One region of the Nocardioides conyzicola genome, then DNA from elsewhere that is predicted to be linked to it. Evidence: riboswitches for the same ligand, from Rfam matches in the RefSeq annotation. Region 1 holds a riboswitch; each other region holds the start of a gene.
What was found. A riboswitch is a leader RNA that binds a small molecule or an ion and turns the genes downstream of it on or off. The one in region 1 is predicted to bind cyclic di-AMP.

Region 1 (6,276 bases):
GCGTCGTCTGGTGCCGGGGCGCGATGCCGAGCCACTCGAGGAGCTCTTCTGCTCCCTCGCGTCCCCACACGCAGGCGGTCGCCCACGACGTGGTCGGACGGCGTACGCCGACGGCCGAGAGCTCCAGGCCGGTCAGCGCGTTGAAGGTCGAGGACTTGCCGGACCCGGTCGCCCCGGCGATGCCGACGACGGTGTGGTCGGCGGACAGGCGGAGCCGCCCGGCGGCGCGCTCGACCACCGCGGCGGCAGCGTCGACCAGCCCGTCATCCAGGCGTCCACGGGCGGCCTGGGCAGCGCCGTCGAGGCCGTCGATGCGGGCACCGATCTCGGTACCGCGGGTGACCAACCGGTCAGTCCCCTCGAGCAAGGACGTCATCTTCTCCCTCGACTGCCCGGAGCAGGGCGCGTCTTCGTACAGTGCACCTCCCACCCTAGGGCCTGAGCCGGGCGAGGACGGGATCAGGGCAGGGGTGCGTCGTCGACGCGGCTCTGCTCGTAGCGCCGGTCGTCGACCCGGCGGGCCGCCGCGCGCACCTGACGCCCGACCTCGGCATCGAGCCCGAGACCGTCCAGGATCCCCAGCGCGCGGGCCCGCTCACCGCCCAGCAGCGTGCCGATGCGGCGCCGGAGGTCGGCCCGGCCGCGCGCGACGAGGGTGGCGGTGTGCTCGGCGCCGAAGACCGCGTCGAGCAGGGTGCGGCCGACCTCGGCGCCGCTCTCGGTGTCGTCGGGCGCCGCGTCCGCGAGCACGCACACCGCGAGGGTGACGGCGAGCCCGCGCGCGCCGTACGCCAGGTAGCGAGAGGTACGGCGCTCCGCGTCGTCGGCCTTCACCAGGTCGGTGAGCTGCTGCTGCCAGGCCCGGACCTCGCCCTCGACGCTGCGGCGCAGGCTGCCGGACGCGCGGCCGAGGTCGTCGGCGTCGCCGAGGAGGGGGCCGGCCGTGCCGAGCTCCGCCCACGCGGCGGCGGTGGCGGTGGCGGCGTCCTCCGCGTGGTCGACCACCATCAGCTCGACCGCCGACTCGATCGCCACCGAGACCCGCTCGGCCTGCTGGCCGGAGCCCTTGACGGCGTTGACGAGGCGGTCGCGGATCAGGCCGACGCGCCCCTCGAGCGAGCGCAGCAGCTCGCCGTTGCCCGCGAACTCGCGCCAGCGCACGGCGACCTCACCGCGCAGCAGGGACCCGTCGGTCGCCGCGACCACGGCCCGCTCCCCCGCGTCGGCGTACGCCGTGACGGCCGCCTGCCGGAGCGCGTCCGCGGCTTCGAGCTGCTGGGCGAGGGCGTCGGCGAGACCGTGCGCCTGGCGGGCCAGGGAGCGCACCGTGCCGTCGAGGGTCTGGCGGACGACGGCCGAGCGCGCGCCCGGGTCCTCGGCCAGCGAGACGAGCCAGGCACGCACGTCGGCGACCACGCGCGCATCGAGCAGGCCCTCCTCGGACACGGGCGCCTCGGCGACGGTGAAGAGCGGCGAGTCCTTCAGGCCGCGGCTCGCGAGCATCCGGGCGAGGTGCGCTGCCACGGTGCGTACGGCGTCGGCGGGGGTGCGGTCGAGGACGATCGCGACCGAGGTGGAGCGCTCGGCGGCCACCTTGAGGTGCTGCCACGGGACCTGGTCGGAGTAGCGCGCCGCGGAGGTGACGAACAGCCACAGGTCGGCGGCCGCGAGCAGCTGGGCCGCGAGGAGGCGGTTGCCCTCCTCCACCGAGTCGACGTCGGGGGCGTCCAGCAGGGCCAGGCCCGGCGGGATCGTGTCCGAGGGCACGAGCTGGAGCGAGTGCCGGTCGTCGGTCGCCTCGGTGACCCGGACCAGGTCGGGCAGCAGCCGGTCCTGGCCGAACCACTTCGCGTCGTCGGGGTGGTGGACCAGGACGGCCGACCGGGTCGTCGGGCGGAGCAGGCCGGGAGCGGTCACCCGGCGGCCGACGATCGAGTTGACCAGGGTCGACTTGCCCGAGCCGGTCGAGCCCCCGACCACCGCGAGCAGCGGCGCCTCCACCGTCATCTGACGGGGCAGCACGTAGTCCTCGAGCTGGCTGATCAGCTGCTGCCGGGCCGCACGGAGCTCGACCGCACCCGGGACGTCCAGCGTCAGCGGCGCGGCCCGCAGCGCGTCGTGCAGCTGCACGAGCGCCGTGAGCATCCGCGAGTCGTGGTCGGGAGCGACCGTCATCTTGTCGGAACCACCTGTCCGGGGAACGCGATCGACGGACGGAGCGCGTCGATCCTCTGGAGGAACTGTTGGCCGCGGGCCGCGTAGTCGGGCGGCGGCGTGCCTCGCAGGTAACGGTAGTGGAGGAACCCGAGCTCGATGGTCGCCTGCTGGTAGTCGCGCATGGCGCGTTCGCCGGCGCGGCCCCCGAGCTGGCGGGCGTAGGCACGGCTGCGCCGACGCGCGGAGAGGTCCACGACCCATCCGATGTCGGTCGCCGGGACCAGTCCGCGGGAGGCCGCGTCGGAGAGGGCGGAGGCCAGCATCCGGCGCTCGGAGCGCCGCGACCAGACCGCCAGGCTGACCACCGCGACGAGGGCGGGCGCCATGATCACGCCGTACGCGAGCGCGAAGTGCCCGAAGCCGTACGCCGTCGACGCGTTCCACACGGCGTGGGCGGTCACGGCGCAGGCGTAGCCCGCGAGCGGCCACAGCACGCGACCGAGCCCGCTGCGCGCACTGACCGCGAGTCCGACCCCGATGCCGGTGAACGTCGTGAAGAGCGGGTGCGCGAACGGGCTGATCAGGCAGCGCAGCACGAAGGTCGACGTCACGGCCTCGGTGCCGCCGGGGCCTAGACCGTCGGTGCCGTTGTACGCCGCGGCCAGGTAGAAGATGTTCTCGGTGAACGCGAAGCCGACGCCGACCATCCCGGCGTACACGATGCCGTCGAGGACGCCGTCGAGCTCGGCGCGGCGCCACCACAGGAGCAGCAGCAGGAAGAGCCCCTTGCAGGCCTCCTCCGTCACCGGGGCGACCACCTCGAGCGTCTGGCGCTCCGTGAAGCCCGCGACCACGCCGCCGATGCCCTGCAGCAGGATCGCCGCGGCGGTGGCGACGAAGCCGCCCCACAGCAGGCCGGACGCCAGCAGCATCCGTGGCTCCGGCTCGTAGCGGTCCAGCCACAGGTAGCACGCGACGATCGGGCCGACCGGTACGGCGGCGAGCAGGGTCGCCAGCGCGATGCTGGTGGGGGCGCCGGAGAAGGCGACGATCGCGAGGATGACGAGCGCTCCGACGAGCACCAGGACCGTCACCACGACCGTGAACGCGACCGACGATGCGGCGCTGACGCGGCGGGTTCCGGGCATGGGCGGCAGCCTATCGGGGCTCGCCGGGCAGGCCGGAAACGCGGCGTACAGTGGCCGTGTGAGCGAGAACGAGACCGGCACCGAGCCCAAGATCGAGTCGCACGACCCGGCCGTCCCGGCGGCGTACGCCGCTTTCATGCGCGAGGGCTGGGGCGAGCGGGAGCTCGACCTCCCCGTCGCCCCGGTCGCCGGTCCGGCCGCCCGGCGACGGGCCCGGCTCGCCGAGGCGTTCCCGGGCGAGCGGCTGGTGCTGCCGGCCGGCGGCTTCAAGGTCCGCGCCTACGACACCGACTACCGCTTCCGTCCCGACACCGCCCACACCTACTTCTCCGGCAACCAGACGAGCGACGCCGTCCTGGTCATCGACGACGGCGAGGCCGTCCTCTACGCACGGCCGCGCTCGTCGCGTGACACCGACGAGTTCTTCCGCGACCGGCAGTACGGCGAGCTCTGGGCCGGCCGCCGCCCGTCGCTGAAGGAGATGTCGGACTCGCTCGGCCTGGAGGTCCGCCACCTCGACGACCTCCCGTCCGCCGACGGTGACCGCAAGACCCGCGACCTCACCACCGACCCCGAGCTCGCGCGCGTCGCGTCCGAGCTCCGGCTGATCAAGGACCCGTGGGAGGTCGCGCAGCTGCAGGAGGCGTGCGACATCACCACGCTCGGCTTCGAGGACGTGGTCCGCGAGTGGGACCGCGCGCTGGAGTACGGCGAGCGCTGGGTCGAGGGCACCTTCTTCCGCCGGGCCCGCGCGATGGGCAACGACATCGGCTACGACTCGATCGTCGGCGGCGGCAAGCACGCCACCACGCTGCACTGGATCGACAACACCGGTCCGATCACCCCGGGCGAGCTCGTGCTGCTCGACATGGGCGTCGAGAACACCTCGCTCTACACCGCCGACGTCACCCGCACGCTGCCCGTCGACGGCACCTTCACCGCGCTGCAGCGTGAGCTCTACGACCTCGTGTACGCCGCCCAGCAGGCCGGCATCGAGGCGCTCAAGCCGGGCGAGATCTTCCGGGCGGGCCACAACGCGGCGATGGAGGTGCTCGCCCACGGGCTCGAGGACCTCAAGCTGCTGCCCGTCTCCGCCGAGGAGGCCCTCGACCCGGAGAGCCGCGTCTACGCGCGCTGGACCCTGCACGGCACCAGCCACATGCTCGGCATGGACGTGCACGACTGCGGCCAGGCCGCACCCGAGTCGTACGCCGAGGGCACGCTGGCCGAGGGCATGGTGCTCACGGTCGAGCCCGGCCTGTACTTCCAGGAGGACGACCTCCTGGTGCCGGAGGAGCTGCGCGGCATCGGCATCCGGATCGAGGACGACCTCCTCGTCACGGCCGACGGGTCGACCAACCTCTCGGCCGCGCTGCCCCGCACCTCCACCGAGGTGGAGGAGTGGATGGCCCGCCTGCGCGGTTGAGCGCAGGCGGACCGACCTCGCTCAGGCGCAGCTGGGCCAGGCGCCCCAGCCCTGGCCGTTCTTGATCCGCTCGGCGACGCGGATCTGCTCCCGCTTGGTCGCGCCGTGCGGGTAGCGGGCGAACTTCCGGCCGCCGTACGCGTTCCAGGTGCTCTTGCTGATCTGCAGGCCGCCGAAGTAGCCGTTGCCGGTGTTGATGTGCCAGCGGCCGCCGGACTCGCAGTGGGCGATCCGGTCCCACTTCCGCATGGGCGCCGCGTGGGCGGGACCGTCCATCGCGACGACCGGGACGAGGGTGGCCGCCGTCAGGGCAGCCGTGGACACGAGAGTGCGCATGCGCATGGTTTCTCCTCGACGCCTGCGGAGTTAGCTGTCGGGTTCGGGCGGAGACTGCCCGGCCGCACGTGGCGGCTGCACCCCGAGGGACGTCGTACGACGACCCGGAGACCTGGGTCCCCCGTCCCCGTCCTCGGTGTTCGTGTCACTCGCGACCGGACGGGGCTCGGCGTGGCCTGCGGGTGGCCCCGGGGTGCCGGGACCCGACGACCGTAGGCGGCGACGCGGCTCGACTCAAGCTCGCTCAGTCGGCTCTCAGACCGGGCTGGGACCCTGAGGCGTGACCGATCACTCTCTCTCGCCGCGTGCCCACGCTCTGCTGACCCGCATCGAGGCGTGGTCGGACGCCGGTCCCGTCCGGGCCGTTGTGGTGAAGGTCATGGTGACGGTGGGCGGTCCGCTGGTCATCGCCGCCGGCGTCGCGATGCTGGTGCTGCCCGGTCCCGGGCTCGTCGTGATCGCGCTCGGCTTCGCCCTGCTCGCGCTCGAGTACGACTGGGCGCGGCACGCGCTCGGCCTCCTGGGCCGCGGGCTCTCCCGGGTCCGCGCCGTGGTCTTCCCCCGCGACGGATCCCGCGCGCGCCGACTGGTCGGCCTCGTCGCCACCGCGGGCTTCATCGTCGCCACGACCGTGCTGACCTCGGCGGTCACCGCCCTGGTCGGGACGCAGGCCATCGCCTGAGTCGCGAGCTCAGGGCACCGTGATCAGCGGTCCCGGGTACGGCGTCGACCTGGCCATCGTGAGCGCCCGCTTCAGCACGAAGGGGTCCGCCTGGTTGTAGAGCCAGGGGCGCCCGAACCACACGAACCCGTCGACGTACCTCCTCGCCAGCGCCCGGTCGTCGGACGACAGCAGCCACTTCGGATCGGCCGTGCGGACGGTCGGCGGGATGCCGAGCGTGACGCAGCGGGTCTGGACCTGGGTCTTGCAGACCCGGGCGTTGTCCTTGAGGTCCTTCTTGGTCGCGGGGACCATGTCCTCCCACATCGTCGGACGGCCGCTCTTGGCGGTGTCGATGATGAAGTGCTTGACGCCGTACCCGTCACGCTGGAGGGCGGCCGCGATCCTCGCCCCGTGCTCGATGTTGTCGGCCGGCCCCGTGTAGTGGGTCGAGTCGAGCGCGAAGCCGCGGGCGTACTCGATGCCGGTCCGCTCGAGGATCTGGGCACAGCGCTCGGGGTCGGCGCCGGCGCCGTTCTCGCACCAGT
Region 2 (6,276 bases), on a different contig from region 1:
TCGTCGCCGCGCGGCTCGCCCGGATCGAGGAGGCGGCCGCAGCCGGCGACGGGCGGGACCGTGAGCTGGAGCGGCTGCGCAAGCGCCTCTCCGACGCCGAGCAGACGGTGCGCGAGCTGCGCGCGGCCCAGCAGACCCGGGAGGAGACGCTCCGCACCGAGCACCAGGCCGAGCACGCGGGCCTGCGGCGCCGCCTGGGCGAAGCCCGGTCCGCCGAGCGGGAGGCGCGGGCGCTCGCCGAGCGGGTCGAGGCGGAGCTCGCCCAGGCGAGGGCCGACGCCGAGACCCGGGTCGCCGCTCTCGAGAAGGAGAACCGGCAGCTGCGCGGCCGGGTGGAGGAGTACGACGCCGTCGGCGTCCAGGCCCGTCGCGACGCGCGGACGGAGCGTGACGAGGCGTCGGTGCGCGCCCGCCTGCTCCTCGAGACCGTGATCGACGCGGCCACCGGTCTGCGCCGCGAGCTGGCGCTGCCGACCGTCGACGGCGTGCCCGCCGACCGGGTCGCGGCGGACGTCGCGGAGGCGGGCATGCGGACCCCGAGCTCGGCCGGTGCCCTGGGCGGCGCGAGCACGGCGCTGCTGGAGCAGTACCTTGCGATGCCTCGCGCCCGCCTGGTCGTCGACGGCTACAACGTCAGCAAGCGTGCCTGGCCGAGCTCGTCGCTGGAGGCCCAGCGCAACCGGCTCGCGGCCGGGCTGGCCGCGCTGGTCGCCCGGACCGGCGCGGAGACGACGGTCGTCTTCGACGCCGCCGAGACCGACCACCGGCCGCCGGTGGTGGCACCGCGAGGTGTCCGCGTGCTCTACAGCCCGCGCGGCGTGATCGCCGACGACGTGATCCGCGACCTGGTCGCCGTGGAACCCACCGGCCGGGTCGTCCTCGTCGTCACCGCCGACCGGGCGGTCGCCGACGACGTGGCCCGCGACGGCGCCCGGGTCGTCGACCCCGACGCCCTCCTCGCCCTGCTCTCCCGCTGAGCGCGACACGCGGCCGGAGCCGTTGTCGGTGGTCCCTGTCACCGTTCCAGGCATGACCACGAGAATCGACTGCGACACCTGCGAGGTGCGCGGGCTGCACTGCCACGACTGTGTGGTCACCGTGCTGCTCGGCCCACCGCCCGAGCTCACCTTCGACGACGACGAGCAGCGCGCGCTCGACGTCCTGGCCGAGAGCGGCCTGGTGCCGCCCCTGCGGCTGGTCCGCTCGGTCGACCCGCCGCACATGGAGTCGGCCTGACCGGTTCTGGTGCTGCTGTGACGGGTGTGACGTGTGTGACGTCGCGCGTCTGGATTCGGACGGGGCGTGCACAAACTCACCGTAAAAAGACGGCGCGCCGGCTGTTGAAAGTTTGGTCGGTTCGACCGACTCCGACTAGCCTCGGCCCTTCAGGTGGCCGACGACGCTGATCACACGGATCGGCGCGGCCACCGCGCTGAGTTCGGGCTCGCCGACCTGTCGGGGAGCCTGGAGCCGGGGAACCATCGGTGGCGGGCCAGCCCGCTGCCAGGGGTGAATCCCCGCGAAGGCGGCGGCACACGTGCCGGCACCCGAGCGGGGTAGGGCAAATGTCGTGCCCGAATCCGTCAGCTCACCCGGTAGGCGTACGACGTACAAGGGAGAACTCCTGCTCGTGCAGAAGAGCCGGAAGCGCCTCATCACCATGCTCTCGGGTTGCGCCATGATCGCCGCTGTCGGCTTCATGCCGTCCAGCCCCGCTCAGGCCGACCCGGACATCGACACCGTCCAGAAGCGGGTCGACCACCTCTACCACCAGGCCGAGCAGGCGCAGGAGCGCTACAACGACGCCAAGCTCGAGCTGCGTCAGCTCCAGGGCGACCTGGACTCGCTGCAGGCCGACCAGGACCGGCAGGACGCCGCGTTCGACGAGGTCCGCGGCCAGGTCCAGGACTCGATCATCCGCCAGTACGAGGGCGAGGCCCTCTCGACCGTCGGCCAGGTCGTCGTCTCCGACGACCCGCAGTCCTTCCTCGCACAGCTCTCGACGATGTCGGCCTTCAACGACCTCCAGTCGCAGCTGTTCGACAAGTACGCCACCGCCGCCGACGAGCTCGGGATCCGGCAGACGGCCACGCAGAAGCGTGCCGCCGAGGTCGCCGCGACCGAGAAGAAGCTCGCCGACGAGAAGGCGATCGTCGACAAGAAGCTGGCGGAGGCCAAGGCCGTCCTCGGCGACCTGAAGGACAAGGAGCGCGAGGAGATGCTCTCGCGCGGCGTCGTCCGGGTCCCGTCCGACGTCCCCGCGTCCGGTCGCGCCGCCGCCGCCGTCCAGTACGCGATGGCCCAGGTCGGCAAGGCCTACGTCTACGGCGCCGCCGGCCCCAACGCCTTCGACTGCTCGGGCCTGACCATGATGGCGTGGGCCCAGGCCGGCGTCGGCCTCCCGCACTCGTCGAGCGCCCAGTACGGCACCGGCCCGCACATCGCCGAGGCCGACCTGCAGCCGGGCGACCTGGTCTTCTACTACAGCCCGATCAGCCACGTCGGGATGTACATCGGCAACGGCATGATCGTGAACGCCGAGAACCCGAGCGCCGGCGTCAAGGTCACCAGCCTGCACGCGATGCCGTACGTCGGCGCCGTGCGACCCGGCTAGGAGTCACCCGTCAGAATGCCGAGGTGAGCAGCCTCGACCAGCGCGCGAAGGCCGGTCGCCCCCGATGGTGGGTGGCCGGCCTTTCGCTGTGCCTGCTGGTCGCGTCGGGCCTGCTGGCCTGGTCGCTGACCCGGGACGACACCTACGTCGCGCCGGCGCCGCACGCCGCGCGGGCGAGCGTCGAGCCGACGCTCGCCGTCACCACCCTGGCCGAGCTCGAGACCGCCGTCCGCGACGGTGACCGGGACGCGGCCCGCGAGCTCGCGCCCGGCGACGACGCGGACGCGGGCGACCGGCTCGCCGCCCTGGTGGCCAACGCGCAGGCGCTCCACGTCGTCGACTTCTCGCTGCGCTACGTCGACGACGACGGCGCCCCGTCCTCGGACGGCGCGTGGAGCGCGGCGGTCGACGCGACCTGGCGGTTCCGCGGGTTCGACACCGTCTCGGCCCGTGCCGAGATCTCGGCGCAGCTGGTCGACGACGGCGACCGGGTCGCGCTGACCGGCTTCGGCGGCGACGACCGGGTGTCGCCGGTCTGGCTGTCCGGCCCGGTCGAGGTCCGCCGTACGTCGTCCACGCTGGTGCTCGTCGCGGGCAGCGCGGCGGACGCCGACCGCTACGCCGCCCGGGCGCGGGCCGCCGTGCCGGTCGTCCGCAAGGTGCTGCCCGGCTGGCGTCGCGGCCTGGTCGTCGAGGTGCCGGCCTCGGCCAGGGCGCTCGAGCAGGCCCTGGGAGCGGACCCGGGCGACTACGACCAGATCGCCGCGGTGACGACGTCCGCGGACGGCTCGACGGCGCCGGACGCACCCGTCCACGTCTTCGCCAACCCCGAGGTCTTCGGCAGCCTGCGACACACCGGTGCCCAGGTGGTGATGAGCCACGAGGCCACCCACGTGGCCGCCGGGGCCTGGGACAGCCGCACCCCGCTGTGGCTGCTGGAGGGATTCGCCGACTACGTCGCGCTGCGCGACGTCGACCTGCCGGTCGACCGCTCGGCCGCCCAGATCATCGCCGCCGTCCGCAAGAGCGGTCCGCCCCGCACCCTGCCGGACGCCGCGGCCTTCGGGACGCGAACGCCGAAGCTGGGCGCGACGTACGAGAGCGCCTGGCTCGCGTGCCGGCTGATCGCCCAGCGGTACGGCGAGCCGGCGCTGGTCGCGTTCTACCGGGCTGTCGACGGCGGCCAGCCCGTCGGCGCCGCCCTGCAGGCCGAGGCGGGCGTGTCCGTGGCGCAGCTGACCGCGCAGTGGCGGACCCTCCTGGCAGGCTTGGCCCGGTGATGACGCAGTGAGCAGCCCGGACCGCCGCGTCGCCCTGGTCGTCACCGCCGTCGGGGGCCTCTGCTTCGTCCTCCTCGCCGTCCTCCTGGTGCCGTGGCACCCGGTCCCCGGCGGGACGCCCGACCCGGTGGCGGCGTCGTCGGTCTTCAGTGCCGAGCAGATCGCGCGCGCCGAGGACTACTCGCGCTGGGCGCGGGTGTGGAGCTGGAGCTCGCTGGCGGTCTCGCTCGTCGTGTCCTGCGTCCTCGGCTTCAGCCGGTGGGGCCGGCGGCTGGTCGGCCGGCTGCCGGGCTGGTGGTGGGTCCGCGTCGTGCTGGCGGTCGCCGCGGTCGTGGTCGTCGGGCGCGTCATCACGCTGCCGTTCGCCGTGCTGATGCGACGCCACGTGCTCGCCAACGGGCTCAGCAACCAGGGCTGGGGCGGCTTCGCGGCCGACCTGGTCCGCACCGAGGTGGTGCAGATCGTCGCGATGTCGGTCCTGCTGATCGTGCTGATCGGCTGTGCCCGGCGGTGGGAGCGGTCGTGGCCCGCGGTCGCGGCGGCGCTGATGGGCGCACTGGTGCTGCTCGGGTCGTTCGTCTACCCGCTGCTGGTAGAGCCGATCTTCAACAACTTCACCTCGCTGCCGGACGGCCCCCTGCGCACGCAGGTCCTCGCCCTCGCCGACCGCGAGGGCGTCCCGGTCGACGACGTGCTGGTCGCGGACGCATCACGGCGTACGACGACCCTCAACGCCTACGTGTCGGGCTTCGGCGGCACCCGCCGGGTCGTGCTCTACGACAACCTGGTCAACGACGTGCCCCAGGACCAGGCGCTGTCGGTGGTGGCCCACGAGCTGGGGCACGCCAAGCACGACGACGTGCTCACCGGCTCGCTGATCGGCGCCGCCGGTGCGGTCTTCGGGGTCGGCCTGCTGGCGTTGGTCGTCGGCGCGCTCGCCGGTGGCGGCCGACCGCGGATGCGGGAGCCGGCCGTCGTGCCGCTCGTGCTCGCGCTGTTCGCGGTCGGCTCCCTGCTCTCCTCGCCGATCCAGAACGCGATCAGCCGCCAGATCGAGACCCGGGCCGACGTCGACGCGCTCGAGACGACCCGGGACGCCGACGCCTTCGAGGCCGTGCAGCGGCAGCTCGCCCTCCGGTCGCTCGGCGACCCGACGCCGCCGTGGCTCTCGCAGCTGTGGTTCGGGTCCCACCCGACCAACCTGACCCGGATCGCCATCGCCCGGCAGCTCGCCCAACGGGACTACTGAGCGCGGCTGCCCAGCGGTTGGACCTTCGGCGGGGCCGCATGGCCCGAACGGGCTACTCCGGTCGAGACCATCACCCGATCCCGCACGACCTCTGGGAGGACGAGCATTCCCTTCATCGGGGCGAGCCCCGGACCGGCAGAACCGGTACCCCCACCGGCCCGGTGCGAACTTGAAGGGAAACACCATGGAGCACCTGCGCAACCTCCTCCAGGCCCGCCGCGTCGACCGTGACGAGGCCGGCGCTTCCGCCGTCGAGTACGGCCTGCTGGTGGCCGGCATCGCGGCCCTCATCGTGGCCGTCGTCTTCCTCTTCGGCGGCATGATCAGCAAGACCTTCGACGACACCTGCGCCACGATCCAGGGCAAGGGCACCACCAGCACCGCGGACTGCGCGGACAACGGCAGCAAGTGACGTAACCCCCTGTCTTCGGCCGTGGTCCGCGACCCCCGCAACGCGGACCACGGCCGAAACACATTTCTGCACCATCTACAGGAGAGTGGCCGATGCGATCTCGAGACGAGCACGGTTCCTCGGCCGTCGAGTACGGCCTCCTGATCGCCGGCATCGCGGCCGTCATCGCGACGGTCGTCTTCCTGCTCGGCAGCACCGTGCGCGACACCCTCTTCGACCCGGGCTGCGACGACCTGGCCGGGCACATGGCGACCTCGGGCGGCGGTCCCAGCAGCTGCCAGGAGTAGCTAGACCCCGATCGAGTCCACGCTGGAGAGCAGCCCGGTCCGCATTGCGATCACGATGGCCTGGGCCCGGTTGGCGGCTCCGAGCTTCTGGTAGATCCGGGCGACGTGCGTCTTGGCCGTCGACCGGCTGATGTACAGCTCTGCTGCGATCTCGCCGATGCCCAGGCCGTCGGCGAGCAGCCGCAGGATCTCGGTCTCGCGGTCGGACAGGCGGCCCGACTCGCGGGCCGCGCGACGGCCGAGGGCCTGGAGCAGGCCGGCCGCTGCGAACGACCGCGGTGACACCACGGAACGCCGTGCCGCGTTGACCACGTCGGAGGAGGGGGCGTCCTTGCCGACGAGGGCCGACGCGCCGGCGTCCATCGCGGCCAGCAGCGGCCGGTCACCGGTGTGCATGGTCAGCATCACCAGCCCGGTGCGGTCGTTGCCGCGAC
Region 3 (6,276 bases), 120 kb from region 1:
CCGCACCCGAGCGACCGGCACCTGCGCCGGAACGTCCGGCACCCGCGCCCGCACCCGAGCGACCGGCACCGGCTGCGGACTTGCCCTGGGCGCCTGCGGCAGCGGCGCCGCTCCTGCCGAGGGTGCCTGCCCCGCCCGTGCGGGCCGAGGCACCGATGCCCTTGACCGCGCTCGCGGCCGTGCCGCGCCCGGCCGTCCCTGCGGCGGCGCCGCCGGAGGTCGGGAAGAGGCCGCCCTTGAGCGCCCCGGTCAGCTTGGCGCCGATGAGACCGGCAGCCATGCCGCCGGCGGTCGCACCGCCGACGCCGAGGGCCGATCCCAGCCCGGAGCCGGAGGCCGACCCGCTGACCGGCTCGTAGTCGATGGAGCTGGCCGGGGTCTCCGTCGTGTTCTCACCCGTGGTGGTCGGCACCTCGTGGTGGTGGTGGGTGAGGACCTGCTCGAAGCCGACCGTGTGGTGCGGCTGGTGCACCAGGCCGATCTCCGTCCCGTGGTGCCCGGTCGGCCCCTGGAGGTGGGTCGGCGTGATCGCGTGGCCGGTGGTCCCGCCCGAGGACCCTCCGTTGCTGCCCCCCGGCTGCTGCTTCGCCGGCTTGGGCACCTTCGGCGGGTCGGGCTCACCGTGGATCTTCTTCATCGTGGCGGCCGACTTGGTGAAGGTCGCCTCGAGCTGGTCGGCCTCGATGCGCGCCTTCTCCTCCTGCTCGGCGAACGCCTTCGCGAAGGCCTTCTGGTCGGCCTTGCTCTTGGCCTCCTTCGCCAGCTGGGTGTCGTCCGCGTCGCCGGGGGCGGTGTACGGCGTCGGCTGGTCCATGTCCTGCATGGTCGCGGCCGCCTGCTGGGCGACGTGCATCGCAGCACCGGCGTCGACCAGGGCCTGGACGGCGTCCTTGAGTACCACGGACTTCGCGGACATGGCAGCAGCGGAGCGCTGGAACGCCGCGTCGACGGCCGGCCCCGTCTCGCCGCCGATCGCCCACTTGACCGTGCCGGAGGCCTGGGAGAGGTAGGTGCTCACCGTCTCCAGGATGTCCCGGCAGCGGCTCCACTCGATGGCGGCGTTGTTGACGACAGCGGGGTCGGTGCCGAGGACCGCCTTGTTGAGGCGCTCGACCTGGGGTCCCTTCACCATCAGTGGTTCCCCCCGCCGTGACCGTGGAAGTTGTCGGAGTTCAGGTGCGAGCCGGCGGCGGCGAGCTCGGCCTTGCGGCTCGGCGTCAGGTCGGCGGCGGCCTGCAGGTCCTGCTCGGTGAGGTTCTTGGAGAACTGGCTGAGGTTCTCGGCGTAGACCTGGAGGCCGACCACCATGTCGTTGAGGGCGTCGACCACGTGCTGATGAGCGACACCGGTGTGGTGGTCGAGCAGGGCGCCCGGCTCGGATCCGCCGAAGACACCGGACACGTTCGGGGGCTGCCCCTTCTGGATGTGGCTTGCATGCTCTTCCAGAATGTCTCGGCACGAGTTCACCAGGGCTTCTGGCAGCCCCAGCATCGTCAGCACGTCCAGCGGTCCCATGGTCATGACCTTCCCCCGATGAAGAGTCCCTACGCTCCGTCGAGCGCTCGTACGAGGACCTCCCCGCGAACGACGCCGGCAAAACCTCTGGAGCGGCACCAACTCCGGAGACGTTTCGCGGCCCTCGGGCGCGGTTAAGGTTCAGCCGTACGTTCTCGGACCTCAGGAGGCCTTCGTGTCCCGCTTGGCCACCGCTGCCGCGCTCGCCGGTCTCGTGCTCGCCCTCACCGGGTGCAACGGCTCCGATCCCGAGGCGGACCCGACCACGAGCCCGTCCTCGTCGGCCGCCTCCCCCTCCGACAGCGGGTCCACCGACCCGTCGGAGAGCAGCTCCCCGACGGTCCCAGCGGCGACCGGGCCCCTGCTCAAGATGCCCAACGCCACGATGAACGCGCCGAAGGGCTACAAGAAGCTGGCCGGCTTCGCCGACTTCACGACCGAGGCCAACCCGAGCGACGGCACGTTCGGCGCGGTCCGCCTGAGCTCACTGGAGTACGCCGGGCCGACACTTCCCCTCGACCTGCAGGTGAAGGCGGTGCTGAAGGTCGCGACCTCCAAGATGACGCGCCAGGACAACATCGAGATCGATGGGGTCGAGCTCTGGCACCTCCGCGGCTCCACCGGCTACAGCAGCGTGGACGAGTACGGCGTCCGCAACGACGGCTACGAGACGAGCATCGACTTCGAGTTCCAGAAGGGCACCCCGGCGTCCACGCGCGACAAGGTCATCGCCGAGAGCCTGGCGTCCTTCACCTGGCGCTGACCCCCCCGGCCGCTCAGCGGCCGCGCAGGGTGCCCGGGAACCACGAGCTCGTCCACACCCGGTCGGTGCGCACCCGCGTGCCGGAGTACGGCGCGTGCAGCACCAGCCGGCGACCGTGGCTCCAGCCCGCGAAGACGCCCACGTGGTAGACGCCGCCGCCGTCGGTGAAGAACATCAGGTCGCCGCGCTTCATGGCGGCGCGCGAGATGTGGCGGGCGAAGTGGGCCTGCGCCGAGGACGTCCGCGGGATGTGGGAGAAGCCGGCCCGGCGGAAGCTGAAGTAGGTCAGGCCGGAGCAGTCGAAGCGGTTCGGCCCGGCGGCGCCGTACGCGTAGGGGTCGCCCTTCTGGGCGATCGCGGTCCGCAGGCCGCGCTCCACGCGGGACAGGGCCGGCTTGTGGTGCCGGGCCTTCGCGGAGGTCCTCGTGGTGGCGTGCGCGGCTGCCGTCGCGGCGTGGGCGTCGGAGACGGGCGCCGAGGTGAGCAGGCCGATGGCGAGGGCGCCGCTGAGGGCGACCCGGGCGCCCGTGCGGCCGCAGACGCGGGCAAGGGTGGGCAGGGCAAGAGACATAACGTGGTTTCCTTCCCACGCCTGCGAGGTGAGCTGTCGGGTTCGGGCAGGAAGGTGCCCGGCCGCCAGAAGGCGGCTTCACCCCAAGCGGCCGAGGCCGCAGAAGTGGTTCCCCCGTCCCTACCCGTGCTGGATGTTCTGTCGTCGATCGGTCCGAGTGTCCGACCTGGCGGACCGGTTCCGTGAGCGGGTAGGGCTCGGCGTACTCGGGAACCGGTGGGTGCTGGTGCAATCGTCAACGACACTAGCCAGCGAAAGTCATGTAGCCCAATCCACAATCCCCCGGGAGCGTGGCGCAGCCCACATCTCCCGCGTGGAACCGGGCCCGGATTGGACGCAGGTCACACCCGATCAGTCCAGCATCCGGCCGTCCTCGAGGCGGATGACGCGGTGCGCGACCTCCCACACCCGCTGGTCGTGGGTGGCCACGAGGACCGCCGAACCGGCCCGCGCGGCGTCCGCCAGGGTCCCGATCACCTGGTTGACGTGGTCGTCGTCCTGGTGGCCCGTGGGCTCGTCCAGCACCGCCAGCCGCGGCGCCAGGATCAGCGCCCGCGCGATCGCGACGCGCTGCTGCTCGCCCAGCGAGGTCTCGAGGACGCTGCGCCGGGCGAAGGCCGTCAGGTCGAGCGCCGCCGTGAGCCGCGCGAACGCCTCCCCCGGGTCGACCCCCGCCCGGTGCGCCGGCAGCGCGATGTTGTCCTCGACCGTGAGGCCGGCGAGCAGCCCGTGCTGCTGCGGCACCACGGCCACCAGCGACCAGTCGGCCGTCGCGGCGGTCGGCCTGCCGTCGAGGGTCGCCGAGCCGCGGTCGGGGCTCTCGATCCCGGCCGCGAGGTGGCACAGCGTGGACTTGCCCGACCCCGACGGACCGGCCAGCGCGACCAGCTCACCGGGCTCGACCCGCAGGGAGATGTCATGCAGCACCTCGACGCGGCGGTCGCCCACGCCGTACCCGTGGCCGATCCCGACCAGCTCGAGCGCGGTCACGACTCCCCCTCCGGAGCACGCAGGCGTACGCCGTCGGCGCCGATCTCGACGATGACCCGACGTGACGGGAAGAGGTCGAGCACTGCCGGAGGCAGCTGCAGGCGGCCGGTGGCGTCGATGACGCCCGTGGTGTCGCGGCGGGTGGTCTCGCTCGAGAGCACGCCGTGGCGCAGGCGGAGCAGGCGGTCGGCGCGGTGCATGATCCGCTCGTCGTGGCTGCTGATGACGACTGCCGCCCCGGCGGTCGCCGCGGCCAGCAGGGCGTCGACGACGAGGTCGGCGTTGGCGTGGTCGAGCTCGGCGGTCGGCTCGTCGGCCACGATCAGCGCGGGCGACCCGACGAGGGCGAGCGCCACGGCGAGACGCTGCTGCTCGCCGCCGGAGAGCGCGTAGGGGACGTGGTCGGCCCGGTGGGCCAGCCCGACCGCGGCGAGCGCCTCCGCGGGGTCGGCGGTCCGGGAGGCTCCGCGCCAGCCGGCGACCTGCCGGAGCTGGTCGTCGGCGCGCAGGTGCGGGAAGACGCCGAGCGCCGAGCGCTGCGGGACGAACCCGATCCGGCGGCGCCGCAGCTGGCGCAGGTCGCGGGTCGAGGCGGCTCCGATGTCGCTGCCCAGGACGGTCAGGGTCCCGGCGCTGGGCCGGTCCCGCGCGCCCAGCATGGTGAGCAGGCTGCTCTTGCCGGAGCCGGACGGGCCGGCCACGACGGTGAGTGCTCCGGGGTGCACCTCGAGCCCGATCCCGCGCAGCGCGTGCGTCTCCCCGGTCGCGGAGCGGAAGACCTTGACGAGGTCCTCGCAGCTCACGGCCGGGTCGGCGACGATCTCAACCTCCGGCACGAAGCACCTCCGCGGGGACGCGCCGGCGGGCCCGCCGAGCGCCGAGGATCCAGGCGAGCAGGACCGTCACGACCAGGACGACCAGCAGCAGGACGAGGTCGGCCACGCCCGGCCGCGGTCGGGTCAGCGGCGGGATCGTGGCGACGGCGTCGATGATCGTCGGCGCGAGGACCAGCCCCGCGCCGGCGAGGACTGCGGCCAGGACGGCCGTCGCGACGGCGTACCCCACCTCCCAGGCGCGGGCCCGGGCGAGCTCGCGGGAGGACCAGCCCATCCGGGCGAGGAGCACGTCGGAGACCGTGTCGCGGTCGGCCAGGCGGAGCGCCAGCACCAGGGCCCCCGCGAGGGCCAGGACCAGCATCACCACGCCCAGGGCGAGCACGTAGCCCGCGGCCCAGGTCGAGGCGACGAGACCGCTGGAGATCGCCTCCTCGGTGCCCGTGACCACGGTGCCGTCGGTCGACACCTGGGCGTCGGTCAGCGCGGCGCGCAGCTGGGCCGGCGGGTCCTGCGACCAGACCCAGGACGAGAAGGCGCCCGCCCGGTCGCTGGTCGCTCCGGGCCGGGCCGGGTTGACGCTCCGCGGCGCCAGGTGGAAGAACCTGCGGGTGCCGGCGATGACGGTCACGTCGCCGGTCTCGGTCTCGGATCCCGGGAACGCCTTGACGACGCCCACGACCTCGAACGGGATCTGGAACTCCGAGTTGAAGTCGAGGGTGCCCTGGTCGCCCGCCCGGTAGTGGGTGTTGCCGGCGAGCAGCACCTGCAGCCCGTGCCCTTTGCCATCGAGGCGCGGCAGCAGCTCTCGTCCGGTGTCCAGGTCGCCCGAGGCGCCCCAGTCGGCCACGCCGTCGAAGGTCGCGGGGTCGACGACCATCAACGGCTCGTCGCCGAAGTCGGGCGGGAGGGTGACCGAGCGCCGCCAGACGATCGAGGTGCCGGCGGCCGGAGGCGTCAGGAGGCCCTTCATCTTGTGGCCGCGGAAGTCCTCGGCGACCTCGATCGAGGTCGGCGCCCCCGACAGCGCCGCCGTCTTGTCGGCGACGCCCTCGTCGATGCCCCGGTGGACGGTGAGCGCGTAGGCGAACAGTCCGAGCGCGACCGCGACCACGGCCGTGAGGGAGGTGACCTCGCGCATCACCGTCCCGGTCCGCCGGGTCGCGAGCCAGCGCGAGCTGCCGGGCCGGGCTCGTCCGGGTCGCCGGGCACGCAGCCACGCGACCCCGCGGGCGACCAGCACCGCGACCGAGGCCGCGACCAGGACCGGGAACGCCATGGTCAACGGGGTCGACGTCCGGTCGGACACGTCGACGGTGAAGACGGCCGCGGCCACCACCACCGTGGCGGCCAGGAGCGCCGCGGTCCAGGGCACCGCCCGCCGCCCCCGGCCGAGCCGGGACAGCCGGTCGACGCGGTCGGTGGCCGCAGCGGCGAGAGCCGCGGTGGCCGCGACCAGGAGCAGCGCCCCGGCGGCCGCGAGCACACCGGTGACCACGTCCGAGGTGGCCACCGAGAGCGCCCCGTCGGTCGGCGGCCCGGCGGCCACGACGCCCAGGCAGGCCAGCCCGATGCCGGCGGGTACGGCGAGCAGGCAGACCAGC

Region 2: it holds a riboswitch for cyclic di-AMP, as region 1 does, so the genes downstream of both, ABEA34_RS23900 (C40 family peptidase) here and ABEA34_RS04990 (transglycosylase family protein) in region 1, are expected to answer to the same signal.
Region 3: it holds a riboswitch for cyclic di-AMP, as region 1 does, so the genes downstream of both, ABEA34_RS05625 (C40 family peptidase) here and ABEA34_RS04990 (transglycosylase family protein) in region 1, are expected to answer to the same signal.

Annotation. Positions count from the first base shown of each region.
Region 1 covers NZ_BAABKM010000002.1:415,556-421,831, forward strand. The annotation lists gene ABEA34_RS04970 (GTPase) at 1-376, opposite strand, end outside; gene ABEA34_RS04975 (dynamin family protein) at 460-2,175, opposite strand; gene ABEA34_RS04980 (PrsW family intramembrane metalloprotease) at 2,172-3,305, opposite strand; gene ABEA34_RS04985 (aminopeptidase P family protein) at 3,364-4,731, shown strand; gene ABEA34_RS04990 (transglycosylase family protein) at 4,753-5,073, opposite strand; cyclic di-AMP (ydaO/yuaA leader) riboswitch at 5,072-5,216, opposite strand; gene ABEA34_RS04995 (PGPGW domain-containing protein) at 5,348-5,749, shown strand; gene ABEA34_RS05000 (glycoside hydrolase family 6 protein) at 5,759-6,276, opposite strand, start outside.
Region 2 covers NZ_BAABKM010000005.1:458,185-464,460, reverse strand. The annotation lists gene ABEA34_RS23910 (NYN domain-containing protein) at 1-977, shown strand, start outside; gene ABEA34_RS23905 (hypothetical protein) at 1,030-1,236, shown strand; cyclic di-AMP (ydaO/yuaA leader) riboswitch at 1,436-1,617, shown strand; gene ABEA34_RS23900 (C40 family peptidase) at 1,679-2,614, shown strand; gene ABEA34_RS23895 (hypothetical protein) at 2,638-3,894, shown strand; gene ABEA34_RS23890 (M48 family metallopeptidase) at 3,902-5,143, shown strand; gene ABEA34_RS23885 (Flp family type IVb pilin) at 5,328-5,555, shown strand; gene ABEA34_RS23880 (Flp family type IVb pilin) at 5,648-5,842, shown strand; gene ABEA34_RS23875 (response regulator transcription factor) at 5,843-6,276, opposite strand, start outside.
Region 3 covers NZ_BAABKM010000002.1:532,963-539,238, forward strand. The annotation lists gene ABEA34_RS05610 (hypothetical protein) at 1-1,132, opposite strand, end outside; gene ABEA34_RS05615 (hypothetical protein) at 1,132-1,401, opposite strand; gene ABEA34_RS05620 (hypothetical protein) at 1,691-2,278, shown strand; gene ABEA34_RS05625 (C40 family peptidase) at 2,292-2,849, opposite strand; cyclic di-AMP (ydaO/yuaA leader) riboswitch at 2,853-2,995, opposite strand; gene ABEA34_RS05630 (ABC transporter ATP-binding protein) at 3,201-3,839, opposite strand; gene ABEA34_RS05635 (ABC transporter ATP-binding protein) at 3,836-4,675, opposite strand; gene ABEA34_RS05640 (hypothetical protein) at 4,662-6,276, opposite strand, start outside.